2 regions of the Priestia sp. FSL P4-0332 genome follow, and region 1 is predicted to be linked to the other one. Evidence: riboswitches for the same ligand, from Rfam matches in the RefSeq annotation. Region 1 holds a riboswitch; the other holds the start of a gene.
The links. Region 1 has a riboswitch for ZMP and ZTP ahead of MKY06_RS04155 (APC family permease). Riboswitches for the same ligand answer to the same signal wherever they lie in the genome.
Positions count from the first base shown of each region.

Region 2: it holds a riboswitch for ZMP and ZTP, as region 1 does, so the genes downstream of both, MKY06_RS12400 (phosphoglycerate dehydrogenase) here and MKY06_RS04155 (APC family permease) in region 1, are expected to answer to the same signal.

Region 1 is NZ_JBBOUA010000001.1:791,211-797,514, reverse strand. Features, by position in the region: gene ppc (phosphoenolpyruvate carboxylase) at 1-382, opposite strand, end outside; gene MKY06_RS04165 (acyl-CoA thioesterase) at 847-1,356, opposite strand; gene MKY06_RS04160 (DUF5105 domain-containing protein) at 1,508-2,554, opposite strand; gene MKY06_RS04155 (APC family permease) at 2,737-4,332, opposite strand; ZMP/ZTP riboswitch at 4,389-4,467, opposite strand; gene MKY06_RS04150 (cupin domain-containing protein) at 4,953-5,453, shown strand; gene MKY06_RS04145 (DUF3311 domain-containing protein) at 5,832-6,035, shown strand; gene MKY06_RS04140 (sodium:solute symporter family protein) at 6,035-6,304, shown strand, end outside.
Region 2 is NZ_JBBOUA010000001.1:2,454,116-2,460,419, reverse strand. Features, by position in the region: gene MKY06_RS12410 (DUF6143 family protein) at 1-159, opposite strand, end outside; gene MKY06_RS12405 (hypothetical protein) at 179-640, opposite strand; gene MKY06_RS12400 (phosphoglycerate dehydrogenase) at 764-1,963, opposite strand; ZMP/ZTP riboswitch at 2,132-2,210, opposite strand; gene htpG (molecular chaperone HtpG) at 2,421-4,298, shown strand; gene MKY06_RS12390 (hypothetical protein) at 4,329-4,520, opposite strand; gene MKY06_RS12385 (tubby C-terminal domain-like protein) at 4,751-4,888, opposite strand; gene MKY06_RS12380 (DUF817 domain-containing protein) at 4,944-5,750, opposite strand; gene hpaB (4-hydroxyphenylacetate 3-monooxygenase, oxygenase component) at 5,899-6,304, opposite strand, start outside.

The sequences.
Region 1 (6,304 bases):
TTTTAAGCGAAACAACGGCACTTTCCAATGAGCCCGGCTGCATAATAGAATCTTCTTGCTGCTGATATTCGCGTCTACGACGAATTCGATGATTTTGCTCTGCAATATTAACTAAATGAAAATAAACTGCAAACGCCCGAATAACCTGCTCGCGCATCGGCTGTTCAAGAGTAACGATTTCATTTTTTATTTCTTTATAGATAACTTCATCTTTGTTTTCTCTAAGTGATTTTGCTACTTCGCGTATTTTTTCTACTTTGCTGAGCAGTTCTTCTCCACCTTGGTGAACCAGAACTTTCCCTAACAATTGACCGAGAAACTTTACATCACGGCGCAGGGCAGTGCTGCTGTTTTGTCTTTCTGCTGCTTCTACTGTTACCATTAGACACGACACCTTTCTTCATAAATATTGTACTTTTTAAACTTTTTAGAAAATTATATTAAATTCATATTACCATGAACGAAAATAAATTTCATATAATTTTATTTCCTCCTCTCGTTCAGGAGAGGAGATTCATCAAATATAAAAGAGAGGTTAAGACATAACTAAATGAATCCAATCTAAAGACGAACAAATGGGATACATAAGCCGAACCACTTGTGACGCCGCAGTTGATTTCTGTGCAAGACTTTGCTTTCCGCAGGTGGTCGCTGAGCCTCCTCGTCGCTTCCGCTTTTCCCCCCGGGAGTCTTCGTCTTGCCCTCCAATCAACTGCTAGAAGAAACGAAACAGATGAAACCTACGTTCACCATAACAAAAAAAAACGAACCGCTAATCAAACATTTTGATTAATAGTTCGTTTTTCATTTGAGCTAAAATACTTTTGTCTCGGCCTCTCTTTTATGCTACCAAGGTTGTCCTAAATCCAATACCGAGGCTAGTTCATTGCTTTTTTTACGCACTTGTTTACGCGTGGCAGCGCGATCTGCCCCCGTTTGAAATAGGTATTTTTCTTCTTCTGTTTCTGGAATAAGCTCCGGTACTGCGCGGGGCTTTCCATCATCATCCATTGCCACAAAAGTTAAAAATGATGTAGCTGCAATTTGACGCTCCCCGGTTTTTAAATTTTCTTTAATCACTTTCACAAACACTTCCATGGATGAACGACCTGTCCATGATACGTATGACTCCAAACATACAGAATCCTGAGGCGTAATAGGGTGCAGAAAATGAATAGAGTCTGCTGAAGCTGTCACACACTCTGTACGACTGTGACGATAAGCTGAAATGGACGCAATCATATCAATATCACTCATTAACTTTCCGCCAAATAACGTATTGTGATTATTAATATCATTAGGAAAAATGCGGCTCGTTCGAACGGCCTTTGTATCTTTACAATAATTTGCTTTCATTAGTAAGAACCTCCATTGATGCCTATCATAATAAGAATAAAAGAATGAATGAACCTATACTAGCATATTTTGATAAATTTAGCTTTACAAAAAACTCGTTGATTTATTTACAGAAAACAAAAAAGAGAAGAAAAATTCTTCTCTTTTTTGTCTATCGAATATAGCTTGATCCAAACGTTTTACCTAAAGAATCACTGTATAGGTCACTTGACTTTACAGTCCATTTCCCATCTTCTTTCACCATAAAAATTCGTAGGGGACGACTTCCTTCTTTCGTTTCTAATTCATTTACAATATCTTTGAATTTAGAAGCCGCAAACTCTTCAGAGTGTTGTGTATCGTAATCTTTCGTTTCATCTGTGTATGCTCGCTTAAGCTGCGATACGTATGAATATAAGTCTGATAAATCAAGAGTAGTGTACTCCACTTCTACTACGGCTTTATTATTTGCATTCGCAATCACATTTGTTTTCACACTTGCTTTTTCTTTTAAAACATCTTTATACATGTTAAAAAAATCTTTTTTTGCTTTGTCGGTTAAACTGTTAGAAAACGCACCTTTTAATTCCTCATTAAACGCTTTTTTCTGTTCTTCTATGACAGCTGTTTTATCTGCTGTTACATAATTATCATAGTCTACGTTTTCTTTGTTTAAGTAAAGGACTTCTGTGTAAGCTTGCAGAGCTTTTTCTGGCTCTTGCAGCTTATTATAGCTTTTCGCGTACTTTTTCGTATCCAGTGTTAATGTCACTTCGTCAATTTCTTCATCATAATCAGATGATTTTGGCTGAAGCCCAATTTTGTACTTTTTATCTTTTTTGACTTCAAAGACAAACGTTAAATTTTTTTGCTTTCCAGCGCCAATCTTGTCAGATGCACTGCTTTCTAGTCCAAGCTCACGACTGTTCACTCCCGTTTTTGGAGACAGCTGTTCATCTCCTTCGTATAAATACACACCGTCATAATCCGATAAAGATATACTGTTTTTGGATACATTTTTCACTTTTAAATCAACTTTCAACAGCCCTTTTTCTTCACTTGTAGCTCCTTCATCACTATCTACTAAAATATAAGATGCGCTGTCAATGGATGCTTCAATCGCCTTATTTTTAGCCGAAGTGGATCCTCCCGTTTCCTTAGAACTGTTGCAAGCCGCTAATACTAGCATAAGTACAAAAGCCAAAGCCAAAACATTCATTTTTTTCACAGCTGCCTAATCCCCTTTATTTTGTTTTTTTAGAACTTTATCCCAAATAAAGGTTCCCTCTGTATAAATACTTAAACCTTAAAATCTATATTTTTTACAATATTTTGATAAAAAATAAGTCTAAATTCTCTACTCACCTAAATAAAAAAACACGAGCACGGGCTCGTGTTTTTTTATTTAGATTTAAAATTTTCTTGATTGATTTGTTCAGCTTCTTTCATATATCGGTTAGATTTGCCGCTTTTAATTCCCCAGTAATAAAAAGCTAATGATACGCAAGCAATCACTAGCATATCCCATCCGAAAGGCAAAATATTTTTTCCTCCGAATTTTTCGCTTCCTATGTAGGAAATAAAAATCATGCACGCTAAATAGATAAGCATCCAAGCCCCGGTTAAAAATTCTTTTTTAAAGCCCACCCATTTATTTTTCGCTTGGTAATAAAAATAAACAGGCAGGCCAATTGCCATAATAAAGATCACTTCACCTGTAAGTGGCCACCTTGCCCAGTAAAGCGTCAAGGAAGCAAAAACGAAGCCGCATGGCGCAATAACTGATGCCCCTTTTAAATAAAATGGACGGTAAAAGTGTGAAGCCGTTTTTCTTAATGTTATAAGCGCTACAGGACCCATAATATAAGAGATAAGCGTCGCTACTGAGATCACTTCTGCTAAGACACCCCATCCTCTAAATAAAAAGAGAAACAAGAAGCACGCTGCTAAATTTAGCCACATAGCTGGGCGCGGGACATTGTAAAGTGGATGAAGAGTACCAAATATCTTTGGCAAGTATCCATTTTGCTGCATCCCGTATAACATTCTAGAAGTAGTTGCCGTATATGTAGCACCTGTGCCGGAAGGAGAAACAAATGCGTCTGCGTATAACACAATTGTTAGCCAGTTAATTCCAAGCGCAATCGCTAAATCAGCAAAAGGAGAGTTAAAATTCAAATGATTCCATCCATCAGCAATTGATGACGGACTTACTGCTCCGATAAAGACAATTTGCAATATAATGTATACAATTCCTGCAATAAAGATTGAACCAATTACAGCTATCGGAATCGATTTATTAGGTGATTTCGCTTCTCCTGCCATATTTACAGGACTTTGAAACCCATTAAATGCAAACACAATACCTGATGTTGCCACTGCCGTTAAAACACTGGCCCATCCGTAAGGTGCTACCCCATGCTCACTTGAAAAGTTTCCACTATGAAAACCAGCAAAAAATAAAGCCCCTGCCGTTAAACCAGGAATAATTAATTTAACAATCGTAATAAATGAGTTTGCTTTAGCAAAGAGATTTACCGTCCAATAGTTCACAAAAAAGTAAACGAATAATAACAAAGACGCAACTGCCAAGCCCTTGGACGTTAAAATGCCATTGTCTACTAATTCATGAGTCCAGCGAGCCCATTTCCACGGCCAAGTACTCATATATTGCACAGATGCAATAGCCTCCACTGTTATCGTTGAAGCGATTGAAATCCAGTTAGCCCAAGCAGCCAAAAAACCAATAAATGATCCGTGTGAATACTGAGGATATTTGACCATCCCCCCTGCTTGTGGAAACATCGCGCCCAGTTCAGCATATGATAGAGCAATGGTCAAAATAACCACCATTCCAATAACCCATGAAAAAATAGCCGCGGGTCCCGCAATTTGAGCTGCTTTCCATGCTCCAAACAGCCATCCTGAACCGATAATCGAACCTATGCCTGTCATGGTTAAAGCAAATGTTCCCATCTTCCTTTGCATATTGCTCATCCAAATCTACTCCTCTTCCCTAGGAAAATAAAAAAAACACTTGCGAAATTTTCTCAAGTGTTTGCCCAGGCGCGCGGCTTATACGCTATATGCTCCCCCATGGTCATCCATGTTGCGCCAGTCACATATAGGAATATATTTTTTATCAGTATATAACATTCATTACTATTACTCAATACACAAAAATGTTTACATTACTTTTCTAAAAATAATAAATTATTCGTAAAATTCCGAATTAATCTTCTGAAAATCTCTTTTTAATTATAAAAAGAACTAAAATCCTAACTTTTTCTATTATTTGATTCTTTTACTCCACGAACAGATCACCTTCTAAAAATTATATTAATATACATTATTCATTTACAAAATAAGAATTAACAGCTATATATCCATAGAATTCTTGCACTAGACCCTTTACTTATATACAATATGAAGAAAAGATACTAAAGGGAACTGCCCACCACATAGCTACGCTTGAAGTGGGAGACTTCTTTTAGGAAAACGTTAAAACCTACATATCATGCACTTCGCAACAAATGAAGTACTTCGAGCAAACTTCTCTGTTTACGCCAGCAAAAAACAGGGAAAATTACGAAAAAAAGATTGTTAGAGGGATGCTTATGAATTATGCAAATGTAAAAGTTCTTTATTTTGATGACGACGGAACCATTCCAAATCACCCTCGTCTTCCAGTTTTGTTGTATGAACACGTATTTATTAGTAAGAAAGAGAAAGTGGAGAGCATTTTTAATTCTCACGACTGGAAAAATAGCTGGGTAGGCGGCATATATGATTTTCACCATTACCACAGCAATTCTCATGAAGCACTAGGTGTAATTAGGGGATCTGCACGTTTAAAACTAGGTGGACATATGGGGGAAAATATCGTGGTGCATGCTGGTGATGTGCTCGTACTTCCTGCAGGTACAGGGCATATGCGTCTGCAGTCAACTGCTGATTTTAAAGTGGTTGGAGCTTATCCAGAGGGCATGGAGTACAATTTACGAACAGGAAAACAAACTGATCGCCCTCACGTATTTGATGAAATTGCACAAGTACCTATTCCTACAACAGATCCTGTTTATGGCGACAAAGGACCATTGACAGAGTGGTGGAACTAGACAAGCACTTATTGTCTAGTTTTTTTATTTGCTTTGTTTTATTCTTTCCATGAATCTCTATTTGAACATACAAATTCTTTTCTTATGATGCAATAGCAATATACTTTATCTCAGCGAAATAACAAAAACTTCCCGGTCAAAACTAAATTTCTTCTTTTCCGTTCTCTTTTTTGCTTCAAGAGCAACTTCGCTTAGATTATCCCCCTTTTTTTCTTGCATAATCATTTCAAATATACTCCCACCATAAGCTCTTTTTTGTTTTTCTGAAAAAATTTCCATAGATTATAACTAAATTTTCAAAAAACTTATTGCTTTACCATGTCAGACTTGCTATCATAGTGAACATTGTTAGATAAATTTTTAGTAGGAGGAGTAAAATTGAACAGAAAATTCATAATTTTTATTTTATTCATCATTCCATTTATTGCTCAATTCGCTTTTTTACCTTTTGTAAATAACATTCATCCAATTATTTTTGGATTACCTCTTTTGCATTTATGGTTATTTTTATGGGTCTTCTTAACGCCTGTGTGTACATTTATTATTTATCGTTTACAAAAATCTTGGGGGGACATTGAATAATGCAAGGAAATTTAACCGCACTTTTAATCACATCAGCAATTGTTCTTGTCGTTATCGCAATTGGCTTTATAGCGGGACGTGACAAATCATCTAGAAGCTCAGTTGAAGAGTGGGCTGTAGGTGGAAGACGTTTTGGAAGCCTGCTCGTCTGGCTTTTAGTAGGAGCAGATTTATATACTGCTTATACATTCCTAGGTCTTACGAGTACAGCTTATCAGGGAGGAAGCATCGCATTTTTTGCCATTCCTTACTCTGTTTTAGCCTTTTTA
Region 2 (6,304 bases), 1.7 Mb from region 1:
ATTTCCCGGAGAAACTAGAAAAATAACGTAGGAACCGTTGTTTGAAAAGATAAATTTACCGTCTTCATCACTTACTAATGTCCTCGTCGGCTGCTGGTATATAAACGGATTGTTTTGTAATTTTATATTCCAATGCTTTTTTAATATTTCTACTATCACTTCTTAAAGTAGTAATCACCTATTCTTTTGTGGTCATAAAATGAAGAATTCTTACCTTTTTTTCACAATATTCAACAATTTTATAACAGGTTGTGAGGATATCATGTCTAGACAGTTCTATTTCATCAAATACAAACTTTGAAAGCTGCTTCTGCAGAACCTCCAACTTTTTGCTGTCTTCTTCATCGATCCATAGTCCTTCCGTAATACACACATCTGCTAGTTTGTTAATAGATTGAGCCGTCCAGTTTAAGCCGGCTGAAGAAACGGTTTTTGTAAGTAAATCATTTTTTATAGCTAGAATAACTTGACACACATGGGTATAGGCATCAACTTTCTTTTGGATAAATGCTTTGCGAAGCTCTTGTTTGTATTGCTCTTTCGACATCACTATAGCTACGACAGACGTAATGAATGTTCCTGCCAGCGCGATGAGCGACCCTATCAAAATTCCTATCAGTTCTCCTGACAAAACGTTCACCTCTTTAAAGGTATTTCTATATGCTATGAGAATAAAGGAAATGATATGAGGTAAACACCATGTAAAAACAGCCCTAACTTAGAAAAGTTAGGGCTGAAACACTAAAATATGATGGGAACCAAATTAGATAATACGACTTGTAATAATTCCTTCAATTTGACCAATTTTTTCTTCTAGCTCAGGCACAATCTCGTCACTTACTTGATTGTCAATATCGATCATTGTATACGCATATTCACCGCGGCTTCTGTTCACCATATCTGCGATGTTTAAATTGTAGTTTGAGAATACTTGCGTAAGTTGTCCTACCATATTCGGCACGTTGTGATGGAAAGCAGCTACGCGTTTTTTCCCAGTGTAAGGAAGAGATGCATTCGGGAAGTTCACTGAGTTTTTAACGTTTCCTGTTTCCAAGAAATTTTTCACTTGACGTGCTGCCATTACCGCGCAGTTTTCTTCTGATTCTTGAGTTGATGCCCCTAAATGAGGAATTGGCACAACATTTTTCATGTTCAAGACATTTTGATTTGGGAAATCTGTAATGTATCGGCCAACTTTTCCACTTTCAAGAGCAGCTTTCATATCTTCTTCGTTTACAAGCTCACCGCGTGAGAAGTTCAAGATATGAACATCTGGTTTCATGATGCTAAACGTTTCTTTATTGAAAACACCTTTTGTATCGTCCGTTAATGGAACGTGAACCGTAATATAGTCAGATGCTGCAAATAGTTCTTCTAGAGACATTGCACGCTGTACGTTGCGAGACAAATTCCAAGCTGTATTAACAGAAATGAATGGATCAAAACCAATTACGTCCATATCTAAATCAAGCGCATCGTTTGCTACAAGAGCACCAATTGCACCTAAACCAATAACGCCTAACGTTTTACCTTTGATTTCTTTTCCAACAAACTGTTTTTTGCCTGCTTCAACTAACTTAGGAATTTGATCACCTTGGCCGTCTAATCCTTTTGTCCATTCAACTCCAGCAAATAAGTTACGAGAAGAAGCCATAATTGTAGTTAAAACCATTTCTTTTACTGCGTTTGCATTAGCTCCTGGCGTATTAAATACAACGATACCTTGCTCCGTGCAAGCGTCCACTGGTATATTATTAACCCCTGCTCCAGCTCGTGCAATAGCTTTTAAATTTTGGTCAAATGCCATGCTGTGCATGTTAAAGCTACGCACGACAATCGCATCTGGGTTTTCGCTGTCATTGTCAATTTGATAACCTTCTTGATTAAAAACATTTAGACCTTTTTGTGCAATGTTGTTTAATGTTTTGATTGTTTGTACTTTTTCCAATGTTAATGTGCTCATTTTGTACTCTCCTCTGATTATCATCGTAGTTTTACATGTTTTTACCTTTGAATAAAGGAACTTCGTTTTTAATTTTTTTAAAAGTCTGGTTTTTTAGCCTACATGTCTGGTAACTTCTATATCCTCTCCCCCTAAACAGAAAGAGGTAAGAGATATGTATTAATCCCTTACCTCTGCCCAGGCGAACGGCTACGTCACTATATGCTTCCTCACGGTTATCCGCGTTTCGCCAGTCACACATAGTCTTTGAAATTAAGTATATTCTAGCAAACTCTTTCAGAACGTTCAACCTTTTTTTAAAAGTTTGCTTTTTTCAGTCTAATTTTTAATCTCTTTAGTGAATCTCCTAATATATTGACAAATGTCCTAATACATGTTAAATAAGAAGAGTGATTAGCACTCTATCCACTGAAGTGCTAATTGTTTTACAAGCCCTATTTGGAAAGGAGAACTTCTTATGTCAAAAAAAGAATTCAAAGCCGAATCAAAGCGATTATTAGAGATGATGATTAATTCCATCTATTCTCAAAAAGAAGTATTTTTGAGAGAACTTCTATCAAATTCAAGCGATGCAATCGATAAAATTTATTACAAAGCTTTAACAGACGACTCCTTGCGTTTTAACAAAGAAAGCTATTACATAAAAGTAACACCAGATAAAACTAACCGTATCTTAACCATTACGGATACTGGGATTGGCATGACGCAAGAAGAGCTTGAAAGCAGCTTGGGCACAATTGCGCGAAGCGGTTCCCTTGCGTTTAAAAACGAAAATGAAACAAAGGACGGGCACACGATTATCGGCCAATTCGGCGTTGGGTTTTACGCAGCGTTTATGGTGGCAGATGTCGTAACGGTGATTAGTAAAGCGTTAGGCAGCGGTGAAGCCTATAAATGGGAATCTACTGGTGCCGATGGTTATACAATCGAACCTTGCGAAAAAGAAACGGTTGGGACTCAAATCATTTTAAAAATTAAAGAAAATACAGAAGATGAAACATATGATGAGTATCTAGAAGAGTATCGTTTAAAAGAGATCATTAAAAAGTATTCAGACTTTATCCGCTACCCGATTAAAATGGACATAACGGAAAAACTTCCTAAAGAAGGTTCTGATAACGAGCTAGAAGATTATACAGAAGAGCAAGTTATCAACAGTATGGTACCGATCTGGAAGAAAAACAAAAATGAATTGACTTCAGAAGACTATGAGCAGTTTTATTCAGAAAAGCGCTACGGATTTGATAAACCGCTCACTCACCTTCATATTAATGTGGATGGAACGATTCGCTACAATGCCATTTTATTTATTCCAGAAAATAGTCCGTTTGACTACTACTCAAAAGAATTTGAAAAAGGGCTTGAACTGTATTCAAACGGCGTCTTAATTATGAATAAATGTGCAGACCTTCTTCCAGATTACTTTAGCTTTGTAAAAGGTATGGTAGATTCTGAAGATTTATCTCTTAATATTTCACGTGAAATTTTGCAGCAAGACCGCCAGCTTCAGCTGATTGCCAAAAACATCGGCAAGAAAATCAAAAATGAATTAAAAAGCTTGCTTAAAAACGAACGTGAAAAGTTCGAGAAGTTTTATAAATCATTTGGCCGCCAGCTGAAGTACGGCGTTTACAGTGACTTTGGCAGCAACAAAGACGTATTAAAAGACCTGCTTTTATTCTATTCTTCTACAGAGAAAAAGCTCGTAACACTAGATGAGTATGTATCGCGCATGCCTGAGGATCAAAAGTATATCTATTATGCATCAGGCGAATCGTACGACCGAATTGAAAAACTTCCTCAAGCAGAATTGGTTGCAGATAAAGGGTACGAAATTCTGTATTTTACAGAAGATATCGATGAATTTGCCATTAAAATGTTAATGACGTACGAAGAAAAAGAATTTAAATCTGTTTCAAGCAGTAACTTAGGGATTGAAGCAGAAGAAGAACAGATCAATGAGTCTGAGGAAAGAGAAAATAAAGAGCTATTTGACTATATGAAAAAAGCTTTGGCGGGAAAAGTAGGAGATGTGCGCGCGTCTAAACGTTTAAAAACACATCCCGTTTGCTTATCAGCTGATGGTGAAGTAACGATTGAAATGGAGAAAATTTTAAGTGCTATGCCTGATAATCAGCATGTAAAAGCAGAGAAAGTGTTAGAAATTAACGTAAATCATGATGTATTCGCTTCTTTAAAAGATGCATTTGAAAGTGATAAAGGGAAATTAGACCTTTATACAAATTTATTATATAACCAAGCTCTTCTAATTGAAGGCTTATCTATTAGTGATCCCGTTGAATTCACAAATGATATTTGTAAAATCATGATATAAAAATCAGGCGCAGAATCATTCTGCGCCTGATTATATGTATGGCATAATAAAAGTAGTTATATAGTAAGAAGCGATAAAAATGGGTAGGGGCAGTTCTTCTGTTACTCTTATTGAGTGTTTGCCTTCTTTAAAATGAAAAAGGTCTGTTTTAAACTCTGCGACTTTTTCTCTTTTTTGATTAAAAATACACGCTTCCTCTACGGCTTCATGACTGCTTAACATGTAGACGTTATTTCCCCATCTAATTTCTTGTTGTCCTTCGTTTTTAATTATTCCTTTACCTAATAGATCCCCCACTGTTTTTCCATTTTATTTTATCACCCACCGGTGTTTTTTCACGTGATCAATAAGCACCGTTCTTCCTTCCCATTGAACTTGTAAATGTACCTTTAAGCCGCAGGAAAAGATAGGAAACCAAGAAATAGAATCTAAAACTGGAAGTCCATCACGAGTTAAAAATCAATACTTTTAGTCCACATATTTTTATGCATTCTCTTAAGTTGTCCGACGTTTTCTCCATTTTCATTTGTAACTGCTACGGTCTTCCCCGCTGATTTAAAATAGGGAAGATAAAAAATATATTCTTGCATATAAGCCTCCAAAGATTCTGCACTTCATATTAACAGCGTGTACATAGTTATGTTTCTATCTTTCATATATTTCGTTTTTTTCTTTTGATTTCTTCCTTTGTTTAAATTGGCTTTGATTTTCTTTTAAATGCTTTAGTAAAGCAACAATCAAGAAACTAACAATCACAAGAAGAAGCCAAGAGCTAATTTTACTTATATGAACCATTGTCCACTGCTGCTGTTGATCTGGATACTGCCATGCCCCGAAAAATGTTGCGATATTTTCAGCGATCCAAATGAAAAAGCCAATCAGTACAAAAGACAGTGCTACAGGCATGCGATATGTACGTTTGTTAACCGTAAAATATACAAAAGTTCGATAAAAAATAAGTAAAGTAAAAAGTTTTAAAAACCAGCGGAAGTCGTAAATAAAATGATGCGTGAAAAAATTAAGATAAATAGCCATACTTAGTATACTGACGATCCACGTAGAAGGCCAATTCGTAAGCTTTAATTCAAGCCTTCTCCACACTTGGCACATGTAGCTAGCTACACTAGCATACATAAATCCGCTGTACAGCGGAACACCCCAGACTTTAGTGAAAGCTTTTTCTGGATAGCTCCATGATCCCATATGAACTTTGTAGAGTTCTAACGCTAGTCCAATTAAATGAAATACTGCGATGACTTTTACTTCATCAAGCGTTTCTCGTTTAAACATCACCATTAAAACTTGAGTTCCTAGACAGACTAATAAAATAAGGTCATATCTGGAAATAAACGGTACTTCAATTATTTTTGTCATGGCCAATGTAAGAAAAATGATAACAGGAAAAACACAAGATTTTGCTTGTTCTAAACCAAAATAGATTAATTGCTTCATTGTAACATCCTATCTTTATGGTATTCCTTAGTATTTTCACAGAAATGATTCCCTGAAAATTATTGCAGATTTTTCAAATTTATTCAATAAGCATCTCCGCTGTTTTTGTAACTAAACTATCATACCCAGCGGAGATTCGTTTTCTCCGTTAACTTTTCAAAAAATCGGTTACTCTCTGTACATAGCGCTCTTTATCATAAGATAAGTACAGATAACTGGTTAACTGTACAGGCTCCCCAAAGAAAAAACGTTCATACAGCGTTTCTCTTGTGCCAAACGGACTCATAGTTAAATCCCACGCTAGTCGAAAAAGCTTAATTCGATCTTCTGCCCCTCTTGTTTTAGCTTGCAAATAACGCGTAATATCTTCTTTAACCAATGAGCGGCACGTATTTTCTGTTGGTATTGCCATTAGTCCGCTTGCACCTAAAAGCTGGATAATCTCTGTAAAGGTAGGATATGTTTTTGAAAATATATTTGCGGCAATACGAAGTGTAGTTTCATTCGGACGCATGTATCCCCATGGATCAATCTCCGCTTCTTCTTCTGCTTTC